DNA from 4 places in the Mesorhizobium sp. M0848 genome. Region 3 is predicted to be linked to each of the others. Evidence: riboswitches for the same ligand, from Rfam matches in the RefSeq annotation. Region 3 holds a riboswitch; each other region holds the start of a gene.

What was found. A riboswitch is a leader RNA that binds a small molecule or an ion and turns the genes downstream of it on or off. The one in region 3 is predicted to bind cobalamin.
Region 1: another riboswitch for cobalamin. It lies ahead of NKH95_RS32235 (aromatic ring-hydroxylating oxygenase subunit alpha); the one in region 3 lies ahead of NKH95_RS29390 (DUF1636 family protein).
Region 2: another riboswitch for cobalamin. It lies ahead of bluB (5,6-dimethylbenzimidazole synthase); the one in region 3 lies ahead of NKH95_RS29390 (DUF1636 family protein).
Region 4: another riboswitch for cobalamin. It lies ahead of metE (5-methyltetrahydropteroyltriglutamate--homocysteine S-methyltransferase); the one in region 3 lies ahead of NKH95_RS29390 (DUF1636 family protein).

What each region holds. Positions count from the first base shown of each region.
Region 1 covers NZ_JAMYOM010000045.1:20,902-24,575, reverse strand. The annotation lists gene NKH95_RS32250 (DUF680 domain-containing protein) at 1-96, opposite strand, end outside; gene NKH95_RS32245 (DUF680 domain-containing protein) at 166-366, opposite strand; gene NKH95_RS32240 (DUF680 domain-containing protein) at 438-635, opposite strand; cobalamin riboswitch at 1,143-1,344, shown strand; gene NKH95_RS32235 (aromatic ring-hydroxylating oxygenase subunit alpha) at 1,460-2,707, shown strand; gene NKH95_RS32230 (FAD-binding oxidoreductase) at 2,733-3,674, shown strand, end outside.
Region 2 covers NZ_JAMYOM010000002.1:332,169-335,842, forward strand. The annotation lists gene NKH95_RS03490 (hypothetical protein) at 1-830, shown strand, start outside; partial or broken gene bluB (5,6-dimethylbenzimidazole synthase) at 953-1,666, opposite strand; cobalamin riboswitch at 1,682-1,861, opposite strand; gene NKH95_RS03500 (histone deacetylase family protein) at 1,983-2,909, shown strand; gene NKH95_RS03505 (exodeoxyribonuclease VII small subunit) at 2,913-3,164, shown strand; gene NKH95_RS03510 (DUF2277 domain-containing protein) at 3,276-3,542, shown strand; gene NKH95_RS03515 (pirin family protein) at 3,582-3,674, shown strand, end outside.
Region 3 covers NZ_JAMYOM010000034.1:28,260-31,933, reverse strand. The annotation lists gene NKH95_RS29400 (NADH-quinone oxidoreductase subunit A) at 1-237, opposite strand, end outside; gene NKH95_RS29395 (winged helix-turn-helix domain-containing protein) at 569-1,768, shown strand; cobalamin riboswitch at 1,799-2,003, shown strand; gene NKH95_RS29390 (DUF1636 family protein) at 2,042-2,470, shown strand; gene cobW (cobalamin biosynthesis protein CobW) at 2,473-3,510, shown strand; gene NKH95_RS29380 (cobaltochelatase subunit CobN) at 3,529-3,674, shown strand, end outside.
Region 4 covers NZ_JAMYOM010000044.1:22,173-25,846, forward strand. The annotation lists gene metE (5-methyltetrahydropteroyltriglutamate--homocysteine S-methyltransferase) at 1-1,966, opposite strand, end outside; cobalamin riboswitch at 2,062-2,263, opposite strand; gene NKH95_RS32075 (alpha,alpha-trehalose-phosphate synthase (UDP-forming)) at 2,832-3,674, opposite strand, start outside.

The sequences.
Region 1 (3,674 bases), on a different contig from region 3:
CTGATTGGCGCCATTGGAGCCAAAGTTGTCGCTGCCGGCGAACGCGCTGCCGGTGATGGCCAGAACGGCGGCGGCAGCAATAAGGATCTTGTTCATTTTAATCTCCTGAATTCTGGATTTCGCCAGGACGGCAGACACAGCTGCCGTCGCTTGCGAAATTGGCTGTTAGCGACCGAAGAGGTTACGGTCGCTGCCCTGAGCGGGCGTCTGGGCAGCCGGTTCCGAGGTCTTGGTGGAAGCCGTGTACGACTGGTCCACTGCGGCGGCAGGCTGGTTAGAGCCGTTCGAACCGTAGTTGTCGCTGCCGGCGAAAGCGCTGCCGGAGATGGCCAGAACGGCGGCGGCAGCAATGAGGATCTTGTTCATCTTAAATACTCCTGAATGTCTGAATTTCGCCAGGGCGGCGGGCGAGCCCGCCGTCGACTGGGAATCGGCTGTTAGTTGTTGCCGAAGACGTTGCGGTCAGCACCCTGGGCAGGCGCCTGAGCAGCCGGTTCCGACTTCTTGGTCGAAGCGGTGTACGAGCTGTCGACAGCAGTGGCTGCCGCGGCGTTCGAACCGTAGTGGTCGCTACCAGCGAAGGCGCTGCCGGAAATGGCCAGAAGGGCTGCGGCAGTGAGAATGATCTTTTTCATTTTTGTACTCCAGTATCGTCTTTTTCCGTCCGTCTAGCGGCGTGTCTTGGAAATGAAATCGCGTCGTTCGGACAGCCCCGATGTGGGAGGGCAACCCCGCCTTTTCCAATCACGAAGTTGTTCCGTGTGGACCATGAATCCACACCTTGAAATTGTGCCAAGGGAATCTACGGGTATATTTTTCTTCTTTAAATCAGCATGTTAAGTGTAACCGCTGGATGGATCACTGACTGTTTCAGAGGCCCAGCGTTCACACCGTCCTGCACGCACCGTCAACAGAAACGAACCGTTCGGTTCGATTTTAGATCGAGCTAATAGTCACTTTTCGAAACCGTTAACCTTTTTTGACCCCGCCAAGGGGTCCGATTCGGGGATATCGCAGCCGGCAAAATGGTCATCCGGGAGGTGGATTTCAGCCCGCGACGGTCTGCGGGAACGTTCGCAGGCCGTGTCGCGCCGCATGGATACGATGTCGTTTTCATGCCGACGGCGCGCCCCCGATCGTGGTTAGATCATACCATCTCAGGTGCCGCTTCGTGACGACGAGGCGGAGAATTGGGAAGCCGGTCAGAATCCGGCGCTGCCCCCGCAACGGTGGTGGAGTTCAAGTCGCAACGGGAGACCACTGGGCAACTGCCTGGGAAGGTGTCGCGATGGTCCGCAAGGACAACTCCAGAGCCCGGAAACCAGCCCAAGATTGTTAGACTCGACTGATCGCGGTGGGCGGTCAAGAGGTGGATAGCGCATGTCTGGCACCTAGCCGGCCTGCGTTTCAATCCTTCCTCCATCACCACCAGTTCAGTCCTTAGAAACGAGGACAGGACATGGATACCCGCAACGACATGCTGAGGCTCCTGAAGGGGCGCCGGCAAGGCTTTTCGCTGGAGCAGCCCTTCTACACCGATCCGGACTACTTCAAGCTCGACATGGAGCTGATCTGGTATCGCGACTGGCTGTTCATCGGCCATGATTGCGAACTGCCGAAGCCGGGCAGCTACATCACCGTGCAGATCGGCGACTATCCGGTGGTCCTTGTCCGCGACCAGCACGGCAAGATCAACGCCTTCCACAATTCCTGCCGCCATCGCGGCAGCCGTGTATGCAACACGGAGAAGGGCACGGCGGCAAAGCTCGTCTGCCCCTATCACCAGTGGACCTATGAGCTGGACGGCCGCCTGCTGTTTGCCCGCCAGATGGCCGACGGTTTCGACAAGAGTGATTTCAGCCTGAAGCCGGTCGCCTGCGAGAGCGTCGGCGGCTACATCTTCATCTGTCTGGCCAAGGAGCCGGCGGATTTCGCGCCGATGCGGGCGATGATCGAACCCTATCTTTTGCCGCACCGGTTGCGTGAAGCAAAGATCGCCTTCGAGAGCACGATCGTCGAGAAGGGCAACTGGAAGCTGGTCTGGGAAAACAACCGCGAGTGCTATCACTGCGCCGCCAATCATCCTGAGCTGTGCAAGACCTTCCCCGAGGCTCCGACCGTGACCGGCGTCAACGGCGCCGACAGCGACCCTGAAATGGTCGCGCACTGGGCCAAATGCGAGGCATCAGGCCTGCCGAGCAAATTCCGCATCGATCCGGCAGGGCAGTACCGCGCCACCCGCGCGCCGCTGCTGCGCGATGCCGTCAGCTACACCATGACGGGAAAACGGGCGGTCCAGAAGAACCTGTCCGACAGCGTTTCAACCGACCGCATCGGCTCCTTGCTGCTTTATCATTATCCGACAACCTGGAACCATATCCTCGGCGACCATGCCGTCACCTTCCGCGTGCTGCCGATCAGTGCCACGGAAACCGCGGTGACGACAAAATGGCTCGTCCACAAGGATGCGGTCGAAGGCGTCGACTACGATCTCGCTGAGCTCACCCATGTCTGGACCGAGACCAACGACCAGGACCGTCGCATCGTCGAGGAAAACGCCTTCGGCATCTTGTCGCCGGCCTACGAACCAGGCCCCTATTCGGAGCTGCATGAGGGCGGCGTGATCCAGTTCGTCGAGTGGTACGCGTCGTTCATCGGACCGCGCCTTGCAGAAGGCGACCGGCCGGCCCTGCGCAGCGTCGCCTAGCCCAGGGGACAAGAGGATGAATGCGATGACGGACCTTGGCCTCTATCGCCATCTCGACCAGATGACGCCCTGGAACGACAGGCTGCAGGTGCTGGAAGTGATCGGCGTCAGTGACGAAGCGCCTGACGTGAAGACCTTCACCTTCCGCTCCGACAACCAGACCTGGTTCCGCTACAAACCGGGCCAGTTCGTGACGCTGGAATTACCGACATCGGACGGGCCGCTGATGCGCACCTACACGCTGTCGTCCTCGCCGTCGCGGCCGTTCTCAATCGCGGTGACGGTCAAGGCGCAGGCGGGCAGCACCGGTACGCGCTGGATGTTCGACCATCTGACGCCGGGCTCGCACGTCAAGGCCTATGGGCCGACCGGCGACTTCTCGCTACACAGCCACCCGGCGGCCAAATATCTGTTCATTTCGGCCGGCTCCGGCGTGACGCCGATGATGTCGATGCTGCGCTGGCTGAACGACTGTGCGCCATGGACAGATGTCGGCTTCGTCAACTGTGCGCGCCGCCCGGAAGAGATCATTTTCCGCAAGGAACTCGAGCTGCTCGGCAGCCGCATGCCCGGCCTGTCGCTCGGCTTCATGATCGAGGAGCGGTCGAGCCGCGAGGGCTGGTTCGGCCATATGGGCCGCATCGACGCGATCCGGCTGCCATTGCTGGCGCCCGATTTCCGTGAGCGCGAGATCTTCTGCTGCGGCCCCGATCCCTTCATGCGCGCCGTGCGCGGCATGCTGAACGCCGCCGGCTTCGACATGGCGAAATACCATCAGGAAAGCTTTGCGGCGCCTGCCGTGGAGGAGATCCAGGCGCCGTTCTCGCCACTGCCGGAAGACGGCGCCGCCGTTGCCGTCGAGGCCGTGACGCCGATCCGGTTTTCGCTTTCCGATGTCGATGCCGAATGCGTCGCCGGCCAGACCGTGCTGCAGACGGCACGCGCCTCTGGGGTGCGGATTCCCGCC
Region 2 (3,674 bases), on a different contig from region 3:
CCACTGATCCCGACGGGCCGCTGTCGTTTGCCCTGTGGGGCGGCGTGGTCGGTTTCGGCGTCGTCTCGATCGCCGTCTACTGGATCCGCGAATACATCCTCTATGTCGTCAAGGCCGGCCACATCGCCGTCATGGTTCATCTGATCGACGGCCGCGACATTCCCGGCGGTCAGGACCAGATCGCCTACGCCAGGGATGTCGTCACCCAGCGTTTTGCCGAAGCCAACATCCTTTTCGTCGTCGACCGACTCGTCAAGGGTGCCATCCATGCCATCACCGGCCTGCTCGGCGGTATCGCCGCCTTCCTGCCGATACCAGGCCTGAGCGGCCTGGTCTCCTTCATCAACACGGTGATCCGCCTGTCGCTGACCTATGTCGACGAGATCATCCTCGGCTACAACATCCGCATCAATTCAGCCTCGCCCTTCGAGACGGCGCGCCAAGGCGTAGTGCTCTATGCTCAGAACGGCAAGGTCATGGTCAAGAACGCCGTCTGGCTGGCGGTCATCATGTGGGGCATGTCGTTCATCATCTTTCTGATGATGCTGGCACCTGCCGGTGCGATTCTGTTCCTGATGCCTGGCCAGCTCGCCGGCTGGGCTTTTGTGCTCGCCATCGTCTTCGCCTGGGCATTCAAGGCGGCGTTCATCGAGCCTTTCGCCATCGCCTGCCTGATGCAGGTCTATTTCAAGACCATCGCGGGCCAGGTGCCCGATCCGGCCTGGGACGCCCGGCTGGCCGAGGCATCGTCGAAGTTCAGGGAGCTCAAGGACAAGGCGCTGGCCTCCTTCGGCGGTTCGCGCTGGGCTACGGCCGGCGCCACACCCTGATCGGCTGGGCGGATGGTGTCTGGTGAGGCAGGAACGGTGTTGAGGCGCGCCACGGTGGATTTGAGCTGTGTCTCGCCTTGCCCGGAAAAGGTCTCGCTCATGATCAGCTCCGGCAGCGGCAGCCGCCGTCCCCAGCCATGCGTTTCAAGGTCCGGTTTGGGAGCGAACTCGGAAACACGGCCGACGCAGAGATAGGCGACCGGCGTTACGTGATCCGGAATGGCCAACAGCCGCTTCAGCGCCTCAGCCTCGATGATGCTCACCCAGCCGACGCCAACGCCCTCGGCACGCGCGGCCAGCCAGAAATTCTGCACCGCGCAGACGGTGCTGTAGAGATCCATCTCCGGATTGTGCCAACGTCCCAGCGGCGAACCCTTCGAGCGCTGCCGGTCGCAGGTGATGCAGATGTTGAGCGCGCTCTCGCAGATGCCTTCCAGCTTGAGCTTGCGGTACAGCGCCTGTTTTTCCGCCTCGATAGCCGGCAGTTCCTGTTCTCGCGCGGCCAGGAACAGGTCGCGCACCTCCGCCCGTCGTTTGACATCGCGAATGACAATGAAATTCCATGGCTGCATGAAGCCGACCGATGGCGCGTGATGGGCGGCAAGCAGCAGCCGTGCCAGCACGTCGTCATCGATCGCGGTGGGCAGGAAATGGCTGCGCACGTCACGCCGCGTGAACATGGCGCGGTAGACCGCATCGCGCGCATTCTGGTCAAATCCATCGTCAATGGCAGCGGTCATGTGTTCCGGCATCGCTTGTCCCCTTGCGATTGCAGATTCAAAACTGACAGAGCGTACTTTGTGCGTCCAAGTAGACGCACGTCGCTCTGATGCCATCCGCCTGACCACGCGGATGACAATGCCTGCCAGGCCGGTCTTCTGGCTCGGGATCAACCCGCGTCCGGTGCCTTCCCGTCATCGACAGTGGCATTTACCGGCGCGGTCCCCCTCACAGCGTTGGGCACGCCACGGAATTCAACCGTGTTCCCGATTCTCCCGCTTGCGGCGGGCACCAGGCAGTACCAGGGACCTTACGCCGAAGCGCCCGCGGGGCCAATGCCTGCGGCGACGCGAATGGACGCAGTCGCGATTTTCCCCAGTCATCGGCCGCCCGTGCATGGCCTTTGTCGATCCGGGTCACTAGATTAGGACGATGACCACCCGTCTCTACACCCATCCGATCTTCCTCGAGCATCTCACGCCGCCCGGACATCCCGAGCGGCCCGACCGCTTACGCGCCATCGAGCGCGTGCTCGACGACGAAGCCTTTGCCGGGCTCGATCGTATTCAGGCGCCGGAAGGCGACGAGGCCACCATCCTCTACGCGCATCCCGCCGATTTCGTCGCCCGCGTTCGCGCCGCCATCCCCGACGAGGGGATTGCCCGCATCGATGCCGACACCACTGCCAGCCCGAAGAGCTGGCAAGCGGCGATCACCGCGATCGGCGCCGCCAACGCCGCCGTCGATGATGTCTTTTCGGGCCGCGCCGACAACGTCTTCGTCGCCGCCCGGCCGCCCGGCCATCATGCCGAAAAGACCACGGCGATGGGCTTTTGCCTGTTCAACACGGCGGCGATCGCGGCGCGTTATGCGCAGAAGAAACACGGTGTCGAGCGCGTTGCCGTCGTCGACTGGGACGTGCATCACGGCAATGGCACGCAGGATATTTTCTGGGACGATCCGTCGGTGCTCTATTGCTCGACACACCAGATGCCGCTTTATCCCGGCACCGGAGCGAAGACCGAAACGGGCGCCGGCAACATCGTCAACGCACCGCTGGCGCCGCAGACCGGCAGCGAAGTGTTTCGCGATGCCTTCCTGTCGCGCGTCCTGCCCGCGCTCGACAATTTCGCGCCCGACCTGATCATCATTTCGGCGGGGTTCGACGCGCACCACCGCGATCCGCTGGCCGAGATCAATCTGACCGAGGATGATTTCGACTGGGCGACCGGCCAGCTGATGCAGCGCGCGGCACGCCACAGCGGCAACCGGCTCGTCAGCCTGCTCGAGGGCGGCTACGATCTGCAGGGATTGGCATTTTCGGTCGCCGCCCATGTCGGGCGACTGATGAAAGGATGAATGATGGCCGATGAGACCAACGAAGACGTCAAGGCGATGAGCTTCGAGCAGGCACTCGATGCGCTGGAGAAGATCGTCGATGATCTGGAGCGTGGCGACGTGCCGCTCGACCAGTCGATCAGGATCTATGAACGTGGCGAGGCGCTGAAGGCGCATTGCGACCGGCTGCTGAAGGCCGCCGAGGACAAGGTCGAGAAGATCAGGCTGTCGCGCGACGGCAAGCCGGTCGGAACGGAGCCACTCGACGCGGATTGAGGCCCGGTCCGAACGATGGCCTCGCCTCACCAGTTTTTGGACAGGATCATGATCGAGGATATAACTCGTTCCGCTTGAAACAGCTCAAGGACAAGAGGAGATACGGAAGCGATGTGCAGAAACATCAAGACCCTGTTCAATTTTGATCCGCCGGCAACCAATGACGAGGTGCGCGACGCGGCTCTTCAGTTCGTCCGCAAGCTGAGCGGAACGACGCGGCCCTCGAAGCAGAACCAGCACGCCTTCGACCATGCCGTCGAAGCCATCGCCGCCTCGGCGCGCGAACTGCTCGATTCCCTGGAAACCCACCAGCATCCGCGTAATCGCGAAGAGGTGGCGGCCAAGCTGCGGGCAAAGGCGGCGATCCGCTTTGCCTGATGCGGCCAGGCGGCCTTCGACCACCGACAAGGAGAGTCCATGAGCTTCTTCCCCGGGAAAGACCCTGAGGCAGGCGATGCCTTCGCCAGCGATCAGATCGAATTGATGGTCATACCCAACGCCAAGGATATC
Region 3 (3,674 bases):
GAAGGCCACTTCCAGGTCGAAGATGATGAACAGGATCGACACCAGGTAGAAACGGATGTCGAACTTCATGCGCGCGTCGTCGAACGAGTTGAAACCGCACTCGTAGGCGGAAAGCTTTTCGGGATCGGGATTGCGATAGGCCACCAGGAAGGGTGCGGCCAGCAACGCCAGGCCGACAACCAGCGCCACGCCTATGAACAGGACGATGGGCAGGTATGAGCTCAAGAGTGCGTTCATGCTCGGCTTTCCGTTGGCGCCAATCCACTTTGATTACAGCACCGGACCCTAATGCGGAAGCGTGACAGTTTAACCGCTGAACCGTTTTAAGGGCCTATGCTGCAACGCGGCGAGGGTTAGCGCAGCACTTCCAGCGAAGCAAGTCAAACCTTGTTCAAAACACCGACCTGGACGGCATATCGCGGCAAACTGGTCCGATCCGCTCCTGTTTGATTTCCTTCGCTTTTTACTCCACTTTTCTCTCCTGACATGGATGCCGCCAAAACCCTGCTAGCATGGGTTGGAATCAGCCATTCGACCCTCGGTCAAAACACTTCAAAGTGATGCCTGCATGAAGGAAAAGATCTCGCTCCCCACGGCCCGTCGCATCGCGCTTGCCGCCCAGGGGTTTCTCGATCCCCGCCCGACCGGCACGCCTGACCGCCGACATTTTGCCCGCACCCTCTCCCGCACCGGCCTGCTGCAGATCGATTCCGTCAGCGCGGTGGTGCGCGCTCATTATATGCCGCTCTATTCGCGCCTTGGCCCCTACCCGTTCTCGCTGCTCGACAACGCGGCCGTGGCGCGCAAGCGCACGGTTTTCGAATACTGGGGGCACGAGGCCTCCTTCCTGCCGGTCGAGACATACCCGCTGATGCGCTGGCGCATGCAGCGCGCCGAGCGCGGCGACGAAATGTATCTGGGCCTCGCCAAATGGGGCCGCGAGCACGCCGCCTACATCGAAGAGATCTACCGCCAGGTCGCCGAGCGCGGCCCGATCGCCGCTTCCGCGCTCGAAGGCCAGAAAGGCTCGGGCGGCTGGTGGGGCTGGAGCCATGCCAAGCACGCCTTCGAATGGCTGTTCTGGGCCGGGCGCATCACCACGGCGCACCGCCGCGGTTTCGAGCGCTTCTATGACCTGCCCGAACGCGTGCTGCCGCAGGCGATCCTCGATCTGCCGGTACCGACGCCTGAGGACGCGCACCGCGAATTGCTGCGCATTTCCGCCCGCGCCCACGGCGTGGCGACTTCAGGCGATTTGCGCGATTATTTCCGGCTGTCGCCGGCCGACATGAAAGGCCGGTTGGAGGAACTGGTTGAAACGGGCGAGCTGCTGCCGGTGCGTGTCGAAGGTTGGGACAAGCCGGCCTATCTTCATAAAGACGCCCGCCTGCCGCGCAAAGTCGAGGCCCGCGCCCTGCTGGCGCCGTTCGATCCGGTCGTCTTCGAGCGGTCGCGCACCGAGCGGCTGTTCGATTTCCACTACCGCATCGAGATCTACACGCCGGCCGACAAGCGGCAATATGGCTATTATGTCCTGCCGTTCCTGCTCGGCGACAGGATCGTGGCACGCGTCGACCTCAAGGCCGACCGTCCGGCCAGCATACTGCGCGTCCATGCGGCCTATGCGGAGCCCGGTGCACCGCCTGAAACCGCTGCAGAGCTGTTCGAGGAATTGAAGCAGATGCAGGGCTGGCTCGGACTCGAACGCATCGAAGTGACGCCTGCCGGGGATTTGGGTCCGGCGCTGGCCGACATCGCCGTGTCGTAAGCTCGCGTTGACACCGCCGCCCGCAAAAGCCTAAATCCGGTTCCAGATGGTCCCTTGCCCGCAACGGCAAGGGCTAAGAGGGAATGCGGTGCGGGGCAAAATCCCAAATCCGCGGCTGTCCCCGCAACTGTAAGCGAAGAGCCAAGGCCGAAAGCCACTGGGGAGTTCCCGGGAAGGCGGCTACCCAAGGCGATGACTCGCGAGCCAGGAGACCTGCCGTCTGCGACTTTAGAATCCGATCGCCCGGCGGGTTTCCGGGCAAGGAGCCCGATCTTGGACCACGACAGCAGTTTTTCGGCTGGCACAGCGGATATTTCGTCCGGCCATGATGATGCCTTGGCCGGCGTCACCATCATCGTCTGCGCCTCCTGCCGCAATGAGACCGGCTCCGACGCCCATCCCCGTGCCGGCGAATTGCTGGCGGACGACACGCGCCGCGCCGCATCTGGCGACGATATTCGCATCCGCAGCGTCGAATGCCTCGGCAATTGCAAGCGGCGCCTCAGCGCCGCCATCCTGCGCGACGGCTGCTGGAGCTATGTCTTCGGCGACCTGACCACGACCAGCGGCGCCGACCTCGTGACAGGCGCCAAGCTCTTCGCCACCTCGAAGGACGGCCTGATTCCATGGCGCGGCCGCCCCGATAGCCTGAAGCGTGGCCTCGTTGCCCGCATCCCTCCCCTCGACCTGTTGAAGGACTGATCATGACTGCTTCCGTCTCGCGCGTTCCCTGCACCGTCGTCACCGGCTTCCTCGGCGCCGGCAAGACGACGCTGGTCCGCCATCTCCTGGAAAACGCCGGCGGCAAGCGTATTGCCATCATCGTCAACGAATTCGGCGACATCGGCATCGACGGCGAGATTTTGAAGGGCTGCGGCATCGACACCTGCCCGGAGGAAAACATCGTCGAACTGGCCAATGGCTGCATCTGCTGCACCGTCGCCGACGATTTCGTCCCGGCGCTCGACAAGATCCTCGCGCTGACGCCGAGGGTCGACCATATCCTGATCGAAACCTCGGGCCTGGCGCTGCCCAAGCCGCTGGTCCAGGCGTTCCAGTGGCCGAGCGTGAAGAGCCGCGTCACAGTCGATGGCGTCATCGCCGTGGTCGACGGCCCGGCATTGGCCGAAGGCCGCGTCGCCAACGACATGGACGCCCTGCAGGCGCAGCGCGCCGGGGACGAGACGCTCGATCACGACGATCCGGTGGAAGAGGTGTTCGAGGACCAGATCGCCTGCGCCGACCTGATCATCCTGTCGAAGAGCGACCTGATGGACGCCGCCGGCACCGCCCGCGCCAATGCCATCATTGGCGAACACTCCGCCCGCGCGGTGAAGATCGTGCCGACGTCGCATGGCAAGGTCGATCCCTCCGTGCTGCTCGGGCTCGGTCTGGCCGTCGAGGACGACATCGAAAACCGCAAGTCCCATCATGACGGCGCATTCGACCACGAGCATGACGACTTCGACACGTTCATCGTCGACATTGCCTCGATCGCCAATCCCGATGAGCTGGCAAAGCGTGTCGCCACCGTCGCCGAAGAAGAAAACGTGCTGCGTGTAAAAGGCTTCGTCGAGGTCGGCGGCAAGCCGATGCGGCTGTTGCTGCAGGCTGTCGGGCCGCGCGTCAACCACTACTATGACCGCGCCTGGACGGTGCAGGACGACCGCCGTTCGCGCCTCGTCGTCATCGGCCTGAAGGGGCTGAACCGCCCGGCGATCGAGCGTATACTCGCCGGCTGATTTCGGACACGGGTTGCGATGCACATCCTCACCACGACATCCGCCTCGCTCGACGACCTCGCCGAGCCGGTCGATCTGCGGCAGACGCCGGCGGATATCGTGGCCCTGTCCTTCACCGACAGCGACCTCGCCGGACTGGCGGCAGCCTGGAAGGCCGATGCCGG
Region 4 (3,674 bases), on a different contig from region 3:
AAGCGATCCGGAAGCATTCGACAGCCCAGTCGAGATAGACTTTCCAGTCAGATTGGCGCAGTGGCAATCCTTCGCGAAAGGCGGCCTCATCGATCTGGACCATCCTTGCGCCGGACCTTTCGAGATCCCTCACTTCGTCGCGGATGGCGAGCGCGATCTGGCGGCAGGCTTCGGAGCGGGGTACGTCGTCGCGAACAAAAGACCAATTGAGAATGGTGACGGGGCCTGTGAGCATTCCCTTCACGGGCTTTTCCGTAAGCGACTGGGCGAATTGCCACCAGCGCACTGTCATCGGATTGCGCCTCGATACGTCGCCGAAAATGATGGGGGGACGCACGTAGCGCGACCCATAGCTTTGTACCCAGGCATGCTGGGTGAGCGCGAAGCCGGACAACTGCTCGCCGAAATGCTGTACCATGTCGTTTCGCTCGAACTCACCGTGCACCAGCACGTCCAGCCCGATCTCTTCCTGCCAGCGAATTGCAGCCTCGATCTCCTTCTTCAGGAACGTCTCATAGTCGACATAGCTCAGCTGGCCCTTCGCATGAGCGGCCCGCGCCTTGCGTACCTGCGGCGTCTGCGGGAAGGACCCGATGGTCGTCGTCGGGAACGGCGGCAGCCCGAGTGAGCCGGCTTGGACTCTGGAGCGCTCGCCAAAAGCGCTCTCTCGTCGCTTCGCGCTGTCCTCAATGCTAGCGATCCGCCCCTGAACAAGCGGGTCATGGATCCTCGTGGATGTCACGCGCGTGGCGGCAGCCTCGGCAGACGCTTTCAACGCGCCTGCCACCGCATCCCTGCCTTGGGACAGGGCCCGGGCCAGCAAGACCAGCTCGTCGGTCTTCTGGGCCGCGAAGGCGAGCCACGACCTGATGTCGGCGTCGAGTTCCGTCTCCATGCGCAGATCAATCGGCACATGCAGCATCGAGCAAGAAGGCGCGATCTCGACGCGGTCCAAGGGCCAGCCGGCGACGATCGGTTTGATGCGGTCGAGAATGGCGGGCAGGTTCGCACGCCAGACGTTGCGGCCATCGATCAAGCCAAGCGAGAGCACCAGATCCTTCGGAGCGAGCCGACCCACCGTTTCCAGGTGCTCGGGAGCGCGCACGAGATCAATATGCAGCCCGGCCAGGGGCAGAGAAACCGCGGTTTCGAGATTGTCTCCCAGCGACCCGAAATACGTAGCCAGCATGATCTTCAGCTCGGGCGCGGCTTTCGACAGCTGGCCATAGGCGAATTCGAACGCAGCTCGTTCGTTCGGGTTCAGATCGAGGACAAGCGCTGGCTCATCGATCTGCACCCAGTCGGCTCCCGACAGCTTCAGCCTCTGCAGGACTTGCTCGTAAACGGGCAGCAGCCGCGGTAGGAGCGCGATGGGACCGAACCCCTCGGCAGGCGATTTCGCCAGCTTGAGGAAGGTGATGGGTCCAAGGATGACTGGGCGTGTGTGAATGCCGAGAGCTTTAGCCTCGAGGAAGTAATCGACCGGCTTCGATGACGAGAGGGCGAACGTCTGATCATCATTGAGTTCCGGCACAATGTAGTGGTAGTTGGTGTCAAACCACTTGGTCATTTCCATCGCGGTTACACCAGGTCCATGAGCCTCCTCCTGGTGACCAGCGTGTCCACAATCCTCCGTCTGACCCTGGTTGCCGCGCGCCATTGCGAAGTAGATGTCAAGTGGGACCTCGCCGCTATTCCAGCCGTAACGGGATGGAACGGCCCCGACCATGGCTGCGGTGTCGAGCACATGGTCGTAAAGCGAGAAGTCGTTCGACGGGATTTTCGACACGCCGCGATCGCGCTGCTCTTCCCAGCTAGCGGCACGGAGCGCCTTCGACGTCGTGAGAAGGTCGCCAGCGGACGATGTTCCGGACCAGTAGCTTTCAAGCGCGAATTTCAGTTCTCGCCGACGACCGAAGCGCGGCACGCCGAGCGTTGCTACAGGAATTTCCTGAGAGTCAGTCATGTCATACCCCGATGGTTGGGGCGTCGATGACAAGGAAGGCGCTAGCAGGCCGGCACGAACGCCGGCTTGCAGCGGCCACCGAGACACCCCGCCCGTGGACGTAATTCGCCGTGGCAGGTCTCCTGGCTCGCGGGGTCATAGCCTCTACCGGTCTTCCTGAGGGTATTCGCCTCAGTGACATGAGTGGGGTTGGCTCGCCGCTAACAGTTGCGGGGGCAGCGCCGGCATTGCACCGGCTTCCCTCTTAGCTCCGCTGCGGCAGCGCCGCACGCGAGAACCACGACACGCAGACAATCACAGGAGTCCGCACTTTTGTCAATGACGCATAACGAAATGTTTATGTCGTTATGTGATTTCGCTTTTACGCTTGTCTAACAGTGTGAAATATTCAGTCGCATTGGCGGCGCTGCTCCGCTGCCACCATTGTCCAACTAATGGATCCCTGTCGGGCTGCGACATCCCTCGCAGGTCGCCGATGAAGGATTTCGGACAAGACTTCAAGCGCGTGACAACGTCATTAGAATGCAGAAGATCGCATTGGTGGCGATGTTTAACGATGCGGCCGCAAGCCGTGCGTGCGTGGTAGAAGCGGTTTTCTCGGAGTGAGCGCCAAACCGTGGTCCGAGGGGAATTGGCACGCCAGTCGTCATCACGGGTGACTAGGCAATCGTGATGACTCCGCTCGGCGGCAAGAGACCACACTGACGGAGCCTGGCTCTCAAGGGTCTGATGCAAAGCCCGACTGTGGTCCCGATAAGCCGCTTAAGCCGCATTCAGGCGGTCAGGATAAGTATCTCTCTCTCCAAGCGCTCGGCATTGAGGGATGCGCAAATGCAGGCAAAGCTCGCGTGCTTCATATTCTGCATCATACGATCGGCAGGACCCAGTTTTTATCCAGTGCACGCGTCAGCGCGGTGTGCAATTCTGGCTCGGTCCGATACGAAGGCATTTGGGCCTCGCTGATCCAGCCCAAGCCAACATAGTGGAAGTGATCCGCAGGGACCGTAACCCGGCTGCTGTCCAGTTGCCGAACGAAGTCCGCTGACCAATGGTGGATCGTATACGCTTCAAGTTTGTCCATCATCCTCCGCCAGCGTTGGATGCGTTCTTCGCGCGGCATGCTGGCCGCTCTTGAGATCGCGGTAGCTATCTCGTCGGAGAGCCTCGGATTTACCAGCAGGGCGTCCTCGCCGAAGTCTTCGGCCGCGCCGGCAAACTTCGATAACACCAGAACGCCAGGGTCGCTCGGATCTTGTGCAGCAATGTATTCTTTCGCCACAAGATTCATGCCATCGCGCAACGGCGTCACAACGCAAACACGCGCGGCTCTGTAAAGACCCGCTATCTCAGCTTGGGTGAACGACCTGTTCTCATAGATAATCGGCATCCACTCGTCCGTGCCATGCCGGTTGTTGACTTGATTGACGAGTCTTTCGACGTCGCGCCGATATTCGCTGTACGCTTGGATGTCGCCACGTGAGGGAGTTGCGATTTGCAAGAGCGAGACACGTTGCGGCTCGACTGCCAGCAGATCGAAAGCTTTAATCCGATTGTCGATGCCCTTGGTGTAGTCGAGCCGATCGACGCCGATAACTAGCTTTGCTCCGCCAAGTTTCAACTGCGAAATGTAGGCTTTCTGCGCCTCAAGCGAATCTGCGGCACACTGTTCGAATTGCTTCGGATCGATACCTATAGGAAAATTTTGGCA